Linked DNA regions of Rhizobium rhizoryzae. The protein of the gene in region 2 binds, or shares a complex with, the protein of the main gene of each other region. Links are inferred from orthologs where the notes say so. Each region holds a gene or a part of one and is shown on either strand. Other genes may lie near its edges.

What was found.
Region 1: the proteins of G6N80_RS19920 (region 2) and pnp are in contact, whole or in part, in a cryo-EM structure (PDB 9QH0), measured with the Escherichia coli proteins. The link is inferred for Rhizobium rhizoryzae from one-to-one orthologs.
Region 3: the proteins of G6N80_RS19920 (region 2) and eno are in contact, whole or in part, in a solved structure (PDB 2FYM), measured with the Escherichia coli proteins. The link is inferred for Rhizobium rhizoryzae from one-to-one orthologs.

The regions. Positions count from the first base shown.
Region 1 is NZ_CP049250.1:870,682-873,878, reverse strand. What follows is about bases 1-2,933. They hold pnp (polyribonucleotide nucleotidyltransferase), read left to right. Parts: upstream 1-365; coding sequence 366-2,501; downstream 2,502-2,933. Other genes in these bases: G6N80_RS10435 (class I SAM-dependent methyltransferase), read left to right, coding at 2,681-2,933; rpsO (30S ribosomal protein S15), read left to right, coding at 1-60. Also shown: more of G6N80_RS10435, read left to right, coding at 2,934-3,197. UniProt on the Escherichia coli protein: Involved in mRNA degradation. Catalyzes the phosphorolysis of single-stranded polyribonucleotides processively in the 3'- to 5'-direction. Also involved, along with RNase II, in tRNA processing.
Region 2 is NZ_CP049250.1:2,905,538-2,912,811, forward strand. The notes cover bases 1,033-4,495. They hold G6N80_RS19920 (Rne/Rng family ribonuclease), read left to right. Parts: upstream 1,033-1,364; coding sequence 1,365-4,295; downstream 4,296-4,495. Other genes in these bases: G6N80_RS19915 (hypothetical protein), read left to right, coding at 1,033-1,315. Outside these bases: G6N80_RS19910 (N-acetylmuramoyl-L-alanine amidase), read right to left, coding at 1-727; more of G6N80_RS19915, read left to right, coding at 980-1,032; G6N80_RS19925 (DsbA family protein), read left to right, coding at 4,593-5,357; aroQ (type II 3-dehydroquinate dehydratase), read left to right, coding at 5,514-5,951; accB (acetyl-CoA carboxylase biotin carboxyl carrier protein), read left to right, coding at 5,977-6,453; accC (acetyl-CoA carboxylase biotin carboxylase subunit), read left to right, coding at 6,463-7,274. UniProt on the Escherichia coli protein: Endoribonuclease that plays a central role in RNA processing and decay. Required for the maturation of 5S and 16S rRNAs and the majority of tRNAs. Also involved in the degradation of most mRNAs.
Region 3 is NZ_CP049250.1:2,551,130-2,554,353, forward strand. What follows is about bases 1-2,960. They hold eno (phosphopyruvate hydratase), read left to right. Parts: upstream 1-823; coding sequence 824-2,098; downstream 2,099-2,960. Other genes in these bases: kdsA (3-deoxy-8-phosphooctulonate synthase), read left to right, coding at 1-713; G6N80_RS18130 (FtsB family cell division protein), read left to right, coding at 2,246-2,563; pdhA (pyruvate dehydrogenase (acetyl-transferring) E1 component subunit alpha), read left to right, coding at 2,709-2,960. Outside these bases: more of pdhA, read left to right, coding at 2,961-3,224. UniProt on the Escherichia coli protein: Catalyzes the reversible conversion of 2-phosphoglycerate (2-PG) into phosphoenolpyruvate (PEP). It is essential for the degradation of carbohydrates via glycolysis.

The sequences.
Region 1 (3,197 bases), 2.0 Mb from region 2 along the record:
AAGAAGAAGGACGAAGGCCGTTACACGAAGCTCATCTCGAGCCTCGGTATCCGTCGCTAAGACCAGATTCGGCGGACGATCCAAAGGGTCGTTCGCCGCATTTCATCCGGGCGCAAGACCCGGAAACGGCCGCATGGATTGCGGCAGACTTGGCAGGCCCGGATCCGCCGTTCCTGCTAACTTAACCGATGACCTGTCATGGGGCAGGATTGCCGGATGCTTTCGCCAGGCACATAGTCTGGCTCATTGAAAGCCTCTTGTTGTCTTGCCCGTGATCTCGTCACACGAAGCGCTGGATGCGGCTTTCGGCATGCTCCCCTTGGCGGGTGAGGTGCAAGGCCGCCGCGCATGAAGGACTGAAAATCATGTTCAACACACATGCTGTCGAAATCGAGTGGGCAGGCCGCACGCTCAGACTGGAAACCGGCAAGGTTGCTCGTCAGGCGGATGGCGCCGTCATCGCCACCTATGGCGAAACCGTGGTCTTGGCGACTGTGGTCTCTGCCAAGGAGCCGAAGCCGGGCCAGGACTTCTTCCCGCTGACCGTCAACTATCAGGAAAAGACCTATGCTGCCGGCAAGATCCCGGGCGGCTATTTCAAGCGTGAAGGCCGTCCTTCGGAGAACGAAACGCTGGTTTCGCGCCTGATCGACCGTCCAATCCGTCCGCTCTTCCCGGAAGGCTACAAGAACGACACGCAGGTTGTCGTCACCGTCATTCAGCATGACCTGGAAAACAACCCGGACATCCTGTCCATGGTTGCTACCTCTGCTGCCCTGACGCTGTCCGGCGTTCCGTTCATGGGCCCGGTTGGCGGCGCACGCGTTGGCTACATCAATGGCGAATACGTTCTGAACCCGCATCTGGACGAGATGGACGAGTCGACGCTCGACCTCGTTGTCGCCGGTACATCCGACGCGGTTCTGATGGTTGAGTCCGAAGCCAAGGAACTCAACGAAGAAGTCATGCTTGGCGCCGTCATGTTCGGCCACAAGGGTTTCCAGCCGGTCATCGACGCCATCATCAAGCTGGCTGAAGTGGCTGCCAAGGAGCCGCGCGAGTTCGAACCGGAAGATCATTCCGAACTCGAAGCCGAAATGCTGAAGCTTGCCGAAGCCGAACTGCGTGACGCCTACAAGATCACCCAGAAGGCTGACCGCTACGCTGCCGTTGATGCCGTCAAGGCAAAGGTCAAGGCACACTTCCTGCCTGCCGAAGGCGAAGCCAAGTATGCGCCCGAAGTGGTTGCAGCCGTGTTCAAGCACCTGCAGGCCAAGATCGTTCGCTGGAACATCCTCGACACCAAGAGCCGCATCGACGGTCGCGACCTCGAAACCGTTCGTCCGATCATTTCGGAAGTTGGCATCCTGCCGCGCACACACGGTTCCGCTCTCTTTACCCGCGGCGAAACGCAGGCTCTGGTCGTTGCAACGCTCGGCACGGGCGAAGACGAGCAGTATGTCGACAGCCTGACGGGCATGTACAAGGAGCAGTTCATGCTCCACTACAACTTCCCGCCCTATTCTGTCGGTGAAACTGGCCGCATGGGCTCCCCGGGCCGCCGCGAAATCGGCCATGGCAAGCTCGCATGGCGCGCTATCCACCCGATGCTGCCCACGCCGGAACAGTTCCCCTACACTCTGCGCGTCGTGTCTGAAATCACCGAGTCCAACGGTTCGTCCTCCATGGCAACCGTTTGCGGCACCTCGCTGGCGCTCATGGACGCAGGCGTTCCTTTGGCCAAGCCGGTTGCCGGTATCGCCATGGGCCTCATCCTCGAAGGTGAGCGCTTTGCGGTTCTCTCCGACATCTTGGGTGACGAAGATCACCTCGGCGACATGGACTTCAAGGTGGCCGGCACCGAAGCGGGCATCACCTCGCTGCAGATGGACATCAAGATCGCCGGTATTACCGAAGAGATCATGAAGGTCGCTCTCAACCAGGCCAAGGGTGGCCGTAACCACATTCTCGGCGAAATGGCCAAGGCCATCACCGAAAGCCGTGGTCAGCTGGGCGAATTCGCACCGCGCATCGAAGTCATGAACATCCCGGTCGACAAGATCCGTGAAGTCATCGGTTCGGGCGGTAAGGTCATCCGCGAAATCGTTGAGAAGACCGGCGCCAAGATCAACATCGAGGACGACGGTACGGTCAAGATCGCATCTGCTTCCGGCAAGGAAATTGAGGCAGCCCGCAAGTGGATCCATTCCATCGTGGCAGAGCCGGAAGTTGGTCAGATCTACGAAGGCACCGTCGTGAAGACGGCCGACTTCGGCGCATTCGTCAACTTCTTCGGCGCACGTGACGGCCTCGTTCACATCTCGCAGCTGGCTTCCGAGCGCGTTGCCAAGACCTCCGACGTCGTCAAGGAAGGCGACAAGGTATGGGTCAAGCTGATGGGCTTCGATGAGCGTGGCAAGGTTCGCCTGTCCATGAAGGTTGTCGATCAGGCAACCGGCCAGGAAATCAAGAAGGCTGAAGGCGACGCTGCCGCTGAATAAGGTTTCTTCTTGAGACCATTCTTGGGGCGCGGGATCGTTTCCGCGCCCTTTTGCTATCCCGGAGCACGTCCGAGCAAAAATGCGTTAGCGGTTTTGCGTCCGGACTGCGTAGAAACAAAGACATAGAGCATAATCAATGATCCGGTTGACCGGAAAAGCTCTAAGACCCGGAACCCACCATGATCCGCGACGCCGCTAAAACACTGTTTCATCCCTTCGCCATTGGCACGCTGGACGCGCCGGGCGAGGGCAGCCGCTTCCTCTTTCTTGCTGCGGAAGTGGCGCCTCGTTTACCCGAGGACTTCAAGGCTGAGATCCTGAACATCCAGCCGCTTCGCCCTCTCTTTCGTCCCTTGAGCGCGACCGGTGCCCGTGTGGTTCCGGAAGTTGAAGGCGAGAACTTTGATGGTGCGCTGATCCTGTGCAGCAAGCACAAAGGCGAAAACGAGCAAAATGTTGCCGAAGCCCTGACGCGTGTGCGCGACGGCGGGGTCATTGTTCTGGCCGGCGCCAAGGAAGACGGCATCCAGCCGCTTCGCAAGCAGCTCGCCAATCTTGGCTTCGACGTGGAGCACATGCCGAAGTATCACGGGGTTGTCGCCTGGTTCACAAGACCGGCAGACGTTACGGCTGCTGTGGTCAAGCTCGCAAAGCAGCCGCAATTGATCGACAATCGGTTTGAGACCGTTGCTGGAA
Region 2 (7,274 bases):
ACAGAAAACTATCATTGCTACGGGTCAGAAACGCTCGGATGCCGGTCTGTTTGTTCAGCTTCTCCACGAGGATTTTGGCAAAAGCGAGCGTTATGTCCTTCTCTGGCGTCTTCGTAACTGCACCGGAGGCTCCTGCATCGATGCCACCATGCCCGGCGTCGATGGCAATTGTAAAGACGCCATCCTTCGACATTGCACCATCGGGCAAACCTTCAATAACGGCAGACTGTTTGAGCTCAGAACTCTTCCAGCTCTGGGTCCTGACCAGTTCTGCGAATTTCTCCTTTGTCGTGATCTCGGCATCAAGAACCAGCCTGAAACCTCGATCCTCATTCTTTTGAACCTCGGCGGAAACCAGTTTCACCGGACGCTGAGCGGTCAGGACGATGCGCGCGCTGCCCTCGCCCATGGTTCCGTAACGGATGTCCTTGAACAGCCCGCGCGCGGCAAGGTCTTCAGCAGGAAAACCGAATGCCGTCGTAGGCAAGTCAATGACGATGCGTTCTGGCGAGGCAACATAATGAACGGAGAATTCCGGCTTGTCGTCGAAATCGACGACAACACGAGATCGCGCATCATCGCCAACAATACGCGCCGAGAATGCCAGCAGTGGTTCATCGGGTTTTTCGGTTGCTCGAACTGAAACGGGGCAAAGCAGACACAGCGCGATGAGCAAACCCGAGAAAAGACTGAAGGCGCTCCCAGCACCGACAGCCGGTCGGCACATAGATATTGTGGAGTTTCTCCAAACCGGTCTCAACGCGCTTTCTCTCCCTGCACCTGATTCTCAATGTACAACACGCAATCACCGCTGTTCAATTTCCCTGGCAAAGGCGCCCAATGCCAAAGCGATACGGCGTCACTGCGCTTTAGTCCGTCAATTTGATCCATAATAAGGCAGGATCGGCTTTGCCCTTGCTATTGTGACGGATAAAACATACAAGGCTTGTGAGGGTTTAAGTGTCGACGGGATAGTCTGTTGCAGGCAGCCAGCTGTCATGTTCTGGCGCCGTGGAGCAAAGACATCCGCCGTCTCTACACTTGGCCTGAAACACCATCAACTCCGGCATGGCCGGACGAATACCGGATGGCTCGCCATCCTGCTCATCGGGAGCAAATTCATCGGGTTCCGCAAGGGACCTTGTATAACGTCATTCTCGACTGGTCTTTAATGTTGCGGCACGATTTGCATACTCCAGGCAGGCTGAAAAGAACGAAGGTTCTGATGCTTGTCGTGGCGATGCCGCTCGAAAGCGTATCAGCGGGAAATCTTTATCCGGCGCAAAACTCGCGATGCAGGGAGGTGCTGACATGAGGACAGGCCTCTTCAAGCACGCGCGGCTGCGCCGAGGAGCACATGTTCAATGGCAGACAAAATGCTTATCGACGCCTCCCATGCGGAGGAAACACGCGTCGTAGTCGTCCGGGGAAACCGGATTGAAGAGTTCGATTTCGAGTCGCAGCACAAGAAGCAGATACGCGGCAACATTTACCTGGCGAAGGTGACCCGCGTTGAGCCTTCCCTTCAGGCCGCATTCGTTGACTATGGCGGCAACCGTCATGGTTTTCTCGCTTTCGCGGAAATCCATCCAGACTATTATCAAATCCCGCTTGCTGACCGTCAGGCACTGCTTCAGGCGGAAATGGAAGATAATCCCCGCCATCACGATCACGACGTCGAGCCCGTTATTGATCTCGCGAAGGCAGATCAACCTGATGTGGGAATTGTCAAACAGGTAGAAGCCGCTCTTGGCGCTGATGACAGCTCAAGCGAGCCTGTCAACGCGACGGAGGCTCCTGCCAATGCCGACAATTCCGCTGAAGAGGTAGCTGCTGAGGCAGTTGCGGAAGAAAAGCCAAAAGCCAAGCCGCGCCGTAGCCGGGCCCGCAAGAAGCCGGTTGAGGCTGCCGTAGATGAGGCGGCCGTCGCGTCAGACACGACGGACGGAAACGACGACAGCACGCCGGACGAGATGGCGGCGATGGTCGATACTGATTCCGTGTCTGAAGATGTCGTCGATCGCCGTTCCAACGACGACGATGATGACGATGACGACGACCATGAAAAAGAAGTCATCGAGTCCGTTGGTGCAGAAGACGCCATGGAAGAGGTGCCGGATCGCGTATTCCGCAAGCCGCGCAAGCAATACCGAATCCAGGAAGTCATCAAACGCCGCCAGATCCTGCTGGTTCAGGTTGCGAAGGAAGAGCGTGGCAACAAGGGCGCCGCTCTGACGACCTATCTCTCGCTTGCCGGTCGTTATTCGGTATTGATGCCGAACACTGCACGTGGTGGCGGCATTTCGCGCAAGATCACCAATCCGACGGACCGCAAGCGCCTCAAGGAAATTGCGCGCGAGTTGGACGTGCCGCTGGGCATGGGCGTGATTCTTCGTACGGCTGGAGCAAACCGCACCCGCGTCGAGATCAAGCGTGACTTCGAATACCTGATGCGTCTGTGGGAGAATGTCAGGACGCTGACGCTGAACTCGATCGCTCCCTGTCTGGTTTACGAGGAAGGATCGCTGATCAAGCGCTCCATTCGCGATCTCTACAATAAGGACATATCCGAGGTCATCGTTGCCGGTGAGGAAGGCTATCGCGAAGCGAAAGACTTCATGAAGATGCTGATGCCGAGCCATGCCAAAGTGGTTCAGCCCTATCGGGATCTGCATCCGATTTTCTCGCGCTCTGGCATCGAGGCACAGCTCGACCGGATGCTGCAGCCGCAGGTTACGTTGAAGTCGGGCGGCTACCTCATCATCAACCAGACGGAAGCGCTGGTCGCTATCGACGTCAACTCCGGGCGTTCGACTCGCGAGCATTCGATCGAAGAGACCGCACTTCAGACCAATCTGGAGGCAGCAGAGGAAGTTGCTCGCCAGTTGAGGCTCCGGGACCTTGCGGGTCTGATCGTCATCGACTTTATCGACATGGAAGAGAAGCGGAACAACCGCTCTGTCGAGAAGAAGCTGAAGGATTGCCTAAAGAACGATCGCGCACGCATTCAGGTAGGCCGCATCTCGCATTTCGGTCTGCTCGAAATGTCGCGCCAGCGTATTCGCGCCAGTGTGCTCGAGTCGACCACTCAGGTCTGCTCGCACTGCGGCGGAACAGGTCACGTTCGGTCGCAGTCTTCGATTGCCCTGCATGTTCTGCGCGGTGTCGAAGAATACCTGCTCAAGAATACCACGCACGATATCACGGTGCGTACGACGCCTGAGATTGCGCTTTATCTGCTCAACCACAAACGCGGTAATGTCGTTGATTATGAAAACCGCTTCGGCGTCTCTATCTTCATTGAAGCGGATGGCGCGGTCGGCGCAAGCCACTTCGCAATCGACCGAGGTGAGCCTGTTGCCAACCCGGTGAAAATCGAAAGCCTCGTTCAGTTTGCGGCCCTCCCCGTTGAGGAAGACGAAGACGATGTCATCATCGAAGCTGATGACGAGGACGAAGATGAGGCGCCGGCTGCTGCGGCAAACTCCGCACAGGCTGTACGTTCGGAAGATGAGCAGGGCAATCGCAAGCGCAAGCGTCGCCGCCGCCGTCGCAATCGCAATGGCGAGCGTAACGATCCTTCGCAGCAAGCTTCGGGTGATGCATCCGGCGCCGACGAAGACGGCGATGATGATGAAGACGATGATTCTGCGGAAGGCCAGACGGATCAGGCCCAGTCGGAAACCGAAGAAGGCAATAAGCGCAAGCGTCGTCGTCGTGGCAAGCGCGGCGGTCGCCGCAATCGTCAGGGCGAAGAGGACGGCGTGCAGGCAAACTCCGGCGAAGACGATACTGAAGCCAGTACTCCTGCCGATGAGAGCACAGACGACAATGATCTGAGCCCTGTATCCGGCTTCTCCGACGGCGGTTCGACGCAGGAACTCCAGGTCGATGCTGAAGAGGCTGTAGCAGCAGACTCAAACGAAGCCGGGAAAACGGAAGAAACTCCGGTCAAGCCGCGTCGCACGCGTCGTTCCAAGGCCTCCAGCAAATCGGAGACCGAAGCCGTTGCCGATACTGTCGCCGTGACGGAACAGCCTGCAGCGAACTCGGCCGAGGCTGAAGTGGCAGAACCAGAAGCCGTAAAGCCGGAACCAGCAGTCGAAACCGCTGTAGACGCGGCTTCGTCATCGGAAGAAAGTGCGGCCGAAAAAGCAATTCGGGCAAACCGTGCGTCCAACATCGCTTCATCGGAACCGGTGGTGACATCCAGCGCTCCATCCGACAGTGAGCCAGATGGCGAGCCCACGAAACCGAAGCGTGCTGGCTGGTGGCAGAAGCGCGGCTTCCTTTGATCTCGGATTAAGGTTTGTAAAGCGGTCGCACATGTTGCGGCCGTTTTGCTTTTCGGGGGTAAAATAGTGAAATATGTGCGCGCAGTGCTGCGGCGCATTTTTGGTCAAAGGTGATTGATCTCAACCTGTTGCGATGGCAATCATGAATTGATCAGTGTCTGCCAAAATTGTGATCGTTTGATCCAGTAGACCCCGAGACCACCGAAGCGCTACAGGATCGTAAATGATTCACCCAGACGTCAATCGATAGGGTTGAGTCGCGATCAGTTTTTGCGATGCGCGATATAGAGGATAGCCATGAAATCTTTTCTGAAGTTGCTTACCGCCGGGCTTCTGGCCTCCGCTACCGTTGTCGCGACTGGAACTGCTGCAAACGCTCTGGATGACCAGCAGAAAAAGGAATTCGGGGCTTTTATCCGGGAATATCTGATCGCCAACCCAGAGATCATGCTCGAAGTGCAGGATGCGCTGGAAAAGAAGCAACAGGATACCCGCACCTCTCAAGCCTCCGAAGGCATCGCGGCAAACAGCAGGGCAATCTTTTCAACAGCCAGCGACATCACCCTGGGCAATCCGAACGGTGATGTGACGATCGTTGAGTTTTTCGATTACAACTGCACCTACTGCAAGCGCGCTTTGACCGACATGGAAACAATTCTCTCATCGGACAAGAAGGTGCGTTTCATCCTGAAGGAATTCCCGATTCTCGGTCCTGATTCCATGGCCGCCCACCGCGTTGCCAGCGCCTTCAAGGCCATAGCTCCGGAGAAGTATCCGCAGTTCCACAAGCAGCTTCTCGGCGGGCAGCAGCGGGCAACGGAACAGACCGCGATCGCTGTCGCAGCAGCTCTGGGTGTCAGCGAATCCGCAATCCGGAAGTCGATGAAGGACAATCCAAACGACCAGCAGATCCGCGCGACCTATGAACTCGCAAATAATCTCGGCGTTACCGGCACACCATTCTATGTCGTCGGAAACGAGGCTGTGTTTGGTGCTGTCGGACATGAAGAACTGTCCAGCAAGATCAGCAACATCCGCTCCTGCGGCAAAGCCACCTGCTGATCGATTGCTTGCAGCCCCTTCACCGGTCGCTTAACGCGCAGTGAGATCAGTATATTCAGTCATTAGGCCCCGGTTATTCACGGCTTTCGTGGCCGGGGGCTTTCCCTTGCCAGCCTGCCGGTCTATAGGTTTCGCTGGTTTTATGGTGGGAATTCCATGAGCAAGACAATCTTTGTCCTCAACGGGCCGAACCTGAATATGCTGGGCAAGCGAGAACCTGGCATTTATGGCGGCAAGACTCTCAAAGATATCGAGAGCGAGTGCGTCACCGCCGGTCGGGAGCTTGGCTTCGAGATCGAGTGCTTTCAGAGCAATCATGAGGGCGTCCTCGTCGACCGGCTTCACGAAGCCGACGATCGGGCAGTGGGCGTTGTCATCAATCCTGGCGCTTACGGCCACACGTCGATCGCGCTTCACGATGCCATCCGGGCCATATCGGTCCCCGTGATCGAAGTGCATATTTCGAACATCCATGCTCGCGAGGAATTCCGACATAAATCGATGATCGCACCAGCGGCCAAAGGCATGATCTGCGGCCTCGGTCCGGGCGGTTATCTTCTGGCATTGCGCGCGCTGCGCGATATCACCAATTAAGAACAACAGAGCACATAGGTTGACCATGTCTGAGAAGAAGAACGGTTTCGACAAGGGGTTGATCCGCGATCTGGCGAACATCCTCAACGATACCGATTTGACAGAGATCGAAATCGAGCAGGACGATCTGCGCATCCGCGTATCTCGCACCATTCAGGCGCCCCAGTACATCCAGGCTGCTGCACCGGCCCCGCAACTTTACGCAGCGCCTGCCGCGGCACCTGCTGCGCCCGTAACCGGCGCTGCCGTTGAACCTGCGAAAGATCGTTCAAAGGCTGTCACTGCACCAATGGTCGGCACGGTTTATCTTTCACCTGCCCCTGGTGCACGATCCTTCATTGAAGTTGGTGCAACGGTCAAGGAAGGCCAGACGCTTCTCATCATCGAAGCCATGAAGACCATGAACCAGATCCCTGCACCGCGTTCGGGCAAGGTGACGGAAATCATCGTCAATGACGCGCAGCCTGTCGAATACGGCGAGCCGCTCGTTGTGATCGAATAAGGCGGTCTCATGATTTCGAAGATCCTCATTGCCAACCGTGGCGAGATTGCCCTTCGTGTCCTGCGGGCATGCAAGGAACTCGGCATTTCGACCGTCGCTGTTCATTCCACGGCTGACGCTGACGCAATGCATGTGCGTCTGGCAGACGAAAGCGTATGTATCGGCCCACCGCCATCACGTGACAGCTATCTCAACATCCACCAGATCGTTGCGGCTTGCGAGATCACCGGTGCGGATGCAGTGCATCCCGGTTACGGCTTCCTGTCGGAAAATGCCAAGTTCGCGGATATACTGGAAGCGCATGGCATTACCTTCATTGGACCCACTGCTGAGCATATTCGCCTGATGGGTGACAAGATCACGGCCAAGAAGACGGCTGTCGAGCTTGGCATTCCAGTCGTTCCAGGCTCTGACGGCGAAGTGACGCCCGACAACGCTCTGGAAATCGCACGGCAGATCGGTTTCCCGGTCCTGATCAAGGCTACTGCTGGCGGCGGCGGTCGTGGCATGAAGGTCGCCAAAACCGAAGCCGATCTTGAGGAAGCCTTCAATACGGCCCGTTCGGAAGCGGCTGCCGCATTTGGCAATGATGCGGTCTATATGGAGAAGTATCTCGGCAAGCCTCGCCATATCGAGATCCAGGTCGTGGGCGACGGGGCCGGCAATGCTATCCACCTCGGAGAACGCGATTGCTCGCTGCAGCGCCGTCACCAGAAGGTTTGGGAAGAGGCAAATTCCCCTGCCCTGAATGTTGATCAACGCATGAAGATCGGTCAGATCTGCGCTGATGCCATGAAGAAGATGAAGTACCGCGGTGCCGG
Region 3 (3,224 bases), 360 kb from region 2 along the record:
CGATCAAGGAGATCACTGACAAGCTGGGTATCGGGCTCGTCTACAAGAGCTCCTTCGACAAGGCCAATCGGACGTCCCTTTCCGGCAAGCGGGGTATCGGCCTGGAGAAGGCGCTTGAGGTCTTCAGTGACCTCAAGAAGAAGTTTGGCTTTCCGGTCCTGACCGATATCCATACCGAAGAGCAGTGTGCAGAGGTCGCGCCGGTCGTTGATGTTCTGCAGATTCCTGCGTTCCTTTGTAGGCAAACGGATCTTCTCGTTGCTGCGGCCAAGACAGGTCGCGCGATCAATGTGAAGAAAGGGCAGTTCCTGGCCCCTTGGGATATGAAGAACGTGCAGGCCAAGTTCACGGAGAGCGGTAATCCGAACGTCATGCTGTGCGAACGAGGCGCTTCGTTTGGCTATAACACGCTTGTATCCGACATGCGTTCATTGCCCATCATGGCTGCCATGGGCTCACCGGTCATCTTCGATGCAACCCACTCCGTTCAGCAGCCGGGCGGGCAGGGTGGCTCCACTGGCGGCCAGCGCGAATTCGTCGAGACACTGGCGCGCGCCGCTGTGGCTGTCGGTGTCGCCGGCGTCTTCATCGAAAGCCATCAGGATCCCGACAATGCACCTTCTGACGGACCAAACATGGTCAAGCTTCAGGACCTTCCGCGTCTGCTGGAAACATTGATGGCCTTCGATGCCGTTGCCAAGCGTTCCGCTTAGTGGCGCCCATGGCAGCTTGAATATCGAGCTGTCATACGCGTGCCATTGTATTTTCTGCCTTGTTGGGTAAGACAGGCACATACTTTCACCGCACAGCACAGGATGAGCTTATGACAGCTATTACGGACATTATCGCGCGCGAAATTCTCGACAGCCGTGGCAACCCGACCGTTGAAGTTGATGTCCACCTCGAAGACGGCAGCATGGGCCGTGCGGCTGTTCCCTCCGGCGCATCCACGGGTGCACATGAAGCGGTCGAGCTTCGCGACGGTGGCAAGCGTTACCTCGGCAAGGGTGTCGAGAAGGCTGTCGAAGCCGTCAACGGCGAGATTTTTGATGCGGTTGGCGGTCACGACGCTGAAAACCAGATCCTCATCGATAACCTGATGCGTGAGCTCGACGGCACCCCGAACAAGTCTCGCCTCGGTGCGAATGCTATCCTCGGTGTTTCGCTTGCCGTTGCAAAGGCCGCTGCAGAAGCCTCTGGCCTGCCGCTCTTCCGTTATGTGGGTGGCCCGAACGCCCGCCTGCTGCCGGTTCCAATGATGAACATCATCAACGGCGGTGCGCATGCCGACAATCCGATCGATTTCCAGGAATTCATGATCATGCCGGTCGGTGCGGAAAACATCCGCGACGCCGTACGCATGGGCTCCGAAGTCTTCCACGTTCTCAAGAAGGAACTGTCGGCACAGGGCCACAACACCAACGTCGGTGACGAAGGTGGTTTCGCGCCCGGCCTCAAGAGTGCACCAGAAGCGCTCGATTTCATCATGAGGTCGATCGAAAAGGCTGGCTATCGTCCGGGCGACGATATGCAGCTGGCACTCGACTGCGCTTCTACTGAATTCTTCAAGGACGGAAAATACGTCATGGAAGGCGAGGGTCGCACGCTCGAGCCGGAGGCTATGGCTGATTATCTGGCCGAGCTTGCCGCCAAGTATCCGATCATTTCCATTGAAGACGGCATGGCGGAAGACGACTGGAACGGCTGGAAATACCTGACCGACAAGATCGGCAGCAAGGTTCAGCTTGTAGGAGACGATCTGTTCGTCACCAACTCGTCGCGTCTGCGCGACGGCATCAAGATGGGCGTTGCCAATTCAATCCTCGTGAAGGTCAACCAGATCGGCTCACTCACCGAGACTCTGGATGCTGTGGAAACGGCGCATAAGGCTGGCTACACTGCCGTCATGTCACACCGCTCTGGCGAAACCGAGGATTCGACGATTGCCGATCTCGCCGTTGCGACCAACTGCGGACAGATCAAGACGGGTTCGCTCTCACGTTCCGACCGTATTGCTAAGTACAACCAGCTGATTCGTATCGAAGAAATGCTGGGCCCGCAGGCGGCCTACGCAGGTCGTTCGATCCTGCGCGCATAATTCGGTCTTCCGGTCACGATTTCGAGGCGGCAACCCATTGCGGTTGCCGCCTTTTTTGTTGTCCGCGTCCCGCTGACATTCATGGTCAACGATTGATTAAGCAAACTCTGGCAATCTGCAGACCGTAATGCGTGTCAGGAAATCGATATGTGGACCAAGCATCATAAAGAGCGAAAACTGGGGCGTTTGGTCCTTCCCGCTATTACCATCGCCTTCGTCTCCTATTTCAGTTATCATTCCATTCATGGTGATCTTGGACTGATCGCCACGGAGAAATTCGAGCGTACTCGGGTGGAGAGAGCTGTTGCGCTTGAAAAGCTGGTAGCAAAGCGGGAGGCTTTGGAACGGCAGGTTCGCCTGTTGAGCGACGGTTCGCTGGAAAAAGACATGCTGGACGAAATTGCGCGATACCAGCTCAATGTTTCTCGCAAAGACGAGATCACCGTTTTTCGCAGCTATTTCTGAATTAACCTAAAATTGGTTAAATCAACTTTTTCTTAGTGATTCCAGATAGTTGATTATCATGTGAGCCATGCATTTATGGCATTGCTGAGGCGTGAATTCTTCCCTATGGTACGCGCAACCAAACAAACGCGCAGGGAGGTTATGAATGGCGCCGAAGCAATCCGCGTCCGCACCCGTCCGTAAGGCGGCTGCGAAGCCTGCAAAGAAAGACTTCAACGGCGGAACCATTGCCGAATTCAACAAGAATGACGAGCTGAGCGCCTATCGCGAGATGCTGCTCATCCGCCGCTTTGAGGAAAAGGCCGGCCAGCTTTATGGCATGGGCTTCATCGGCGGTTTCTGTCACCTTTACATCGGCCAGGAAGCTGTCGTCATCGGCATGCAGATGGCGATGAAGGAAGGTGACCAGGTCATCACCGGTTACCGCGATCATGGTCACATGCTGGCGACTGGCATGACGGCCCGCGGTGTCATGGCAGAGTTGACGGGGCGTCGGGGCGGCTATTCCAAGGGGAAGGGCGGCTCCATGCACATGTTCTCCAAGGAAAAGCATTTCTATGGTGGCCACGGCATCGTCGGTGCGCAGGTCTCGCTCGGTACAGGTCTTGGCTTTGCCAACAAGTATCGCGGCAATGACAACGTTTCGATCGCCTATTTCGGT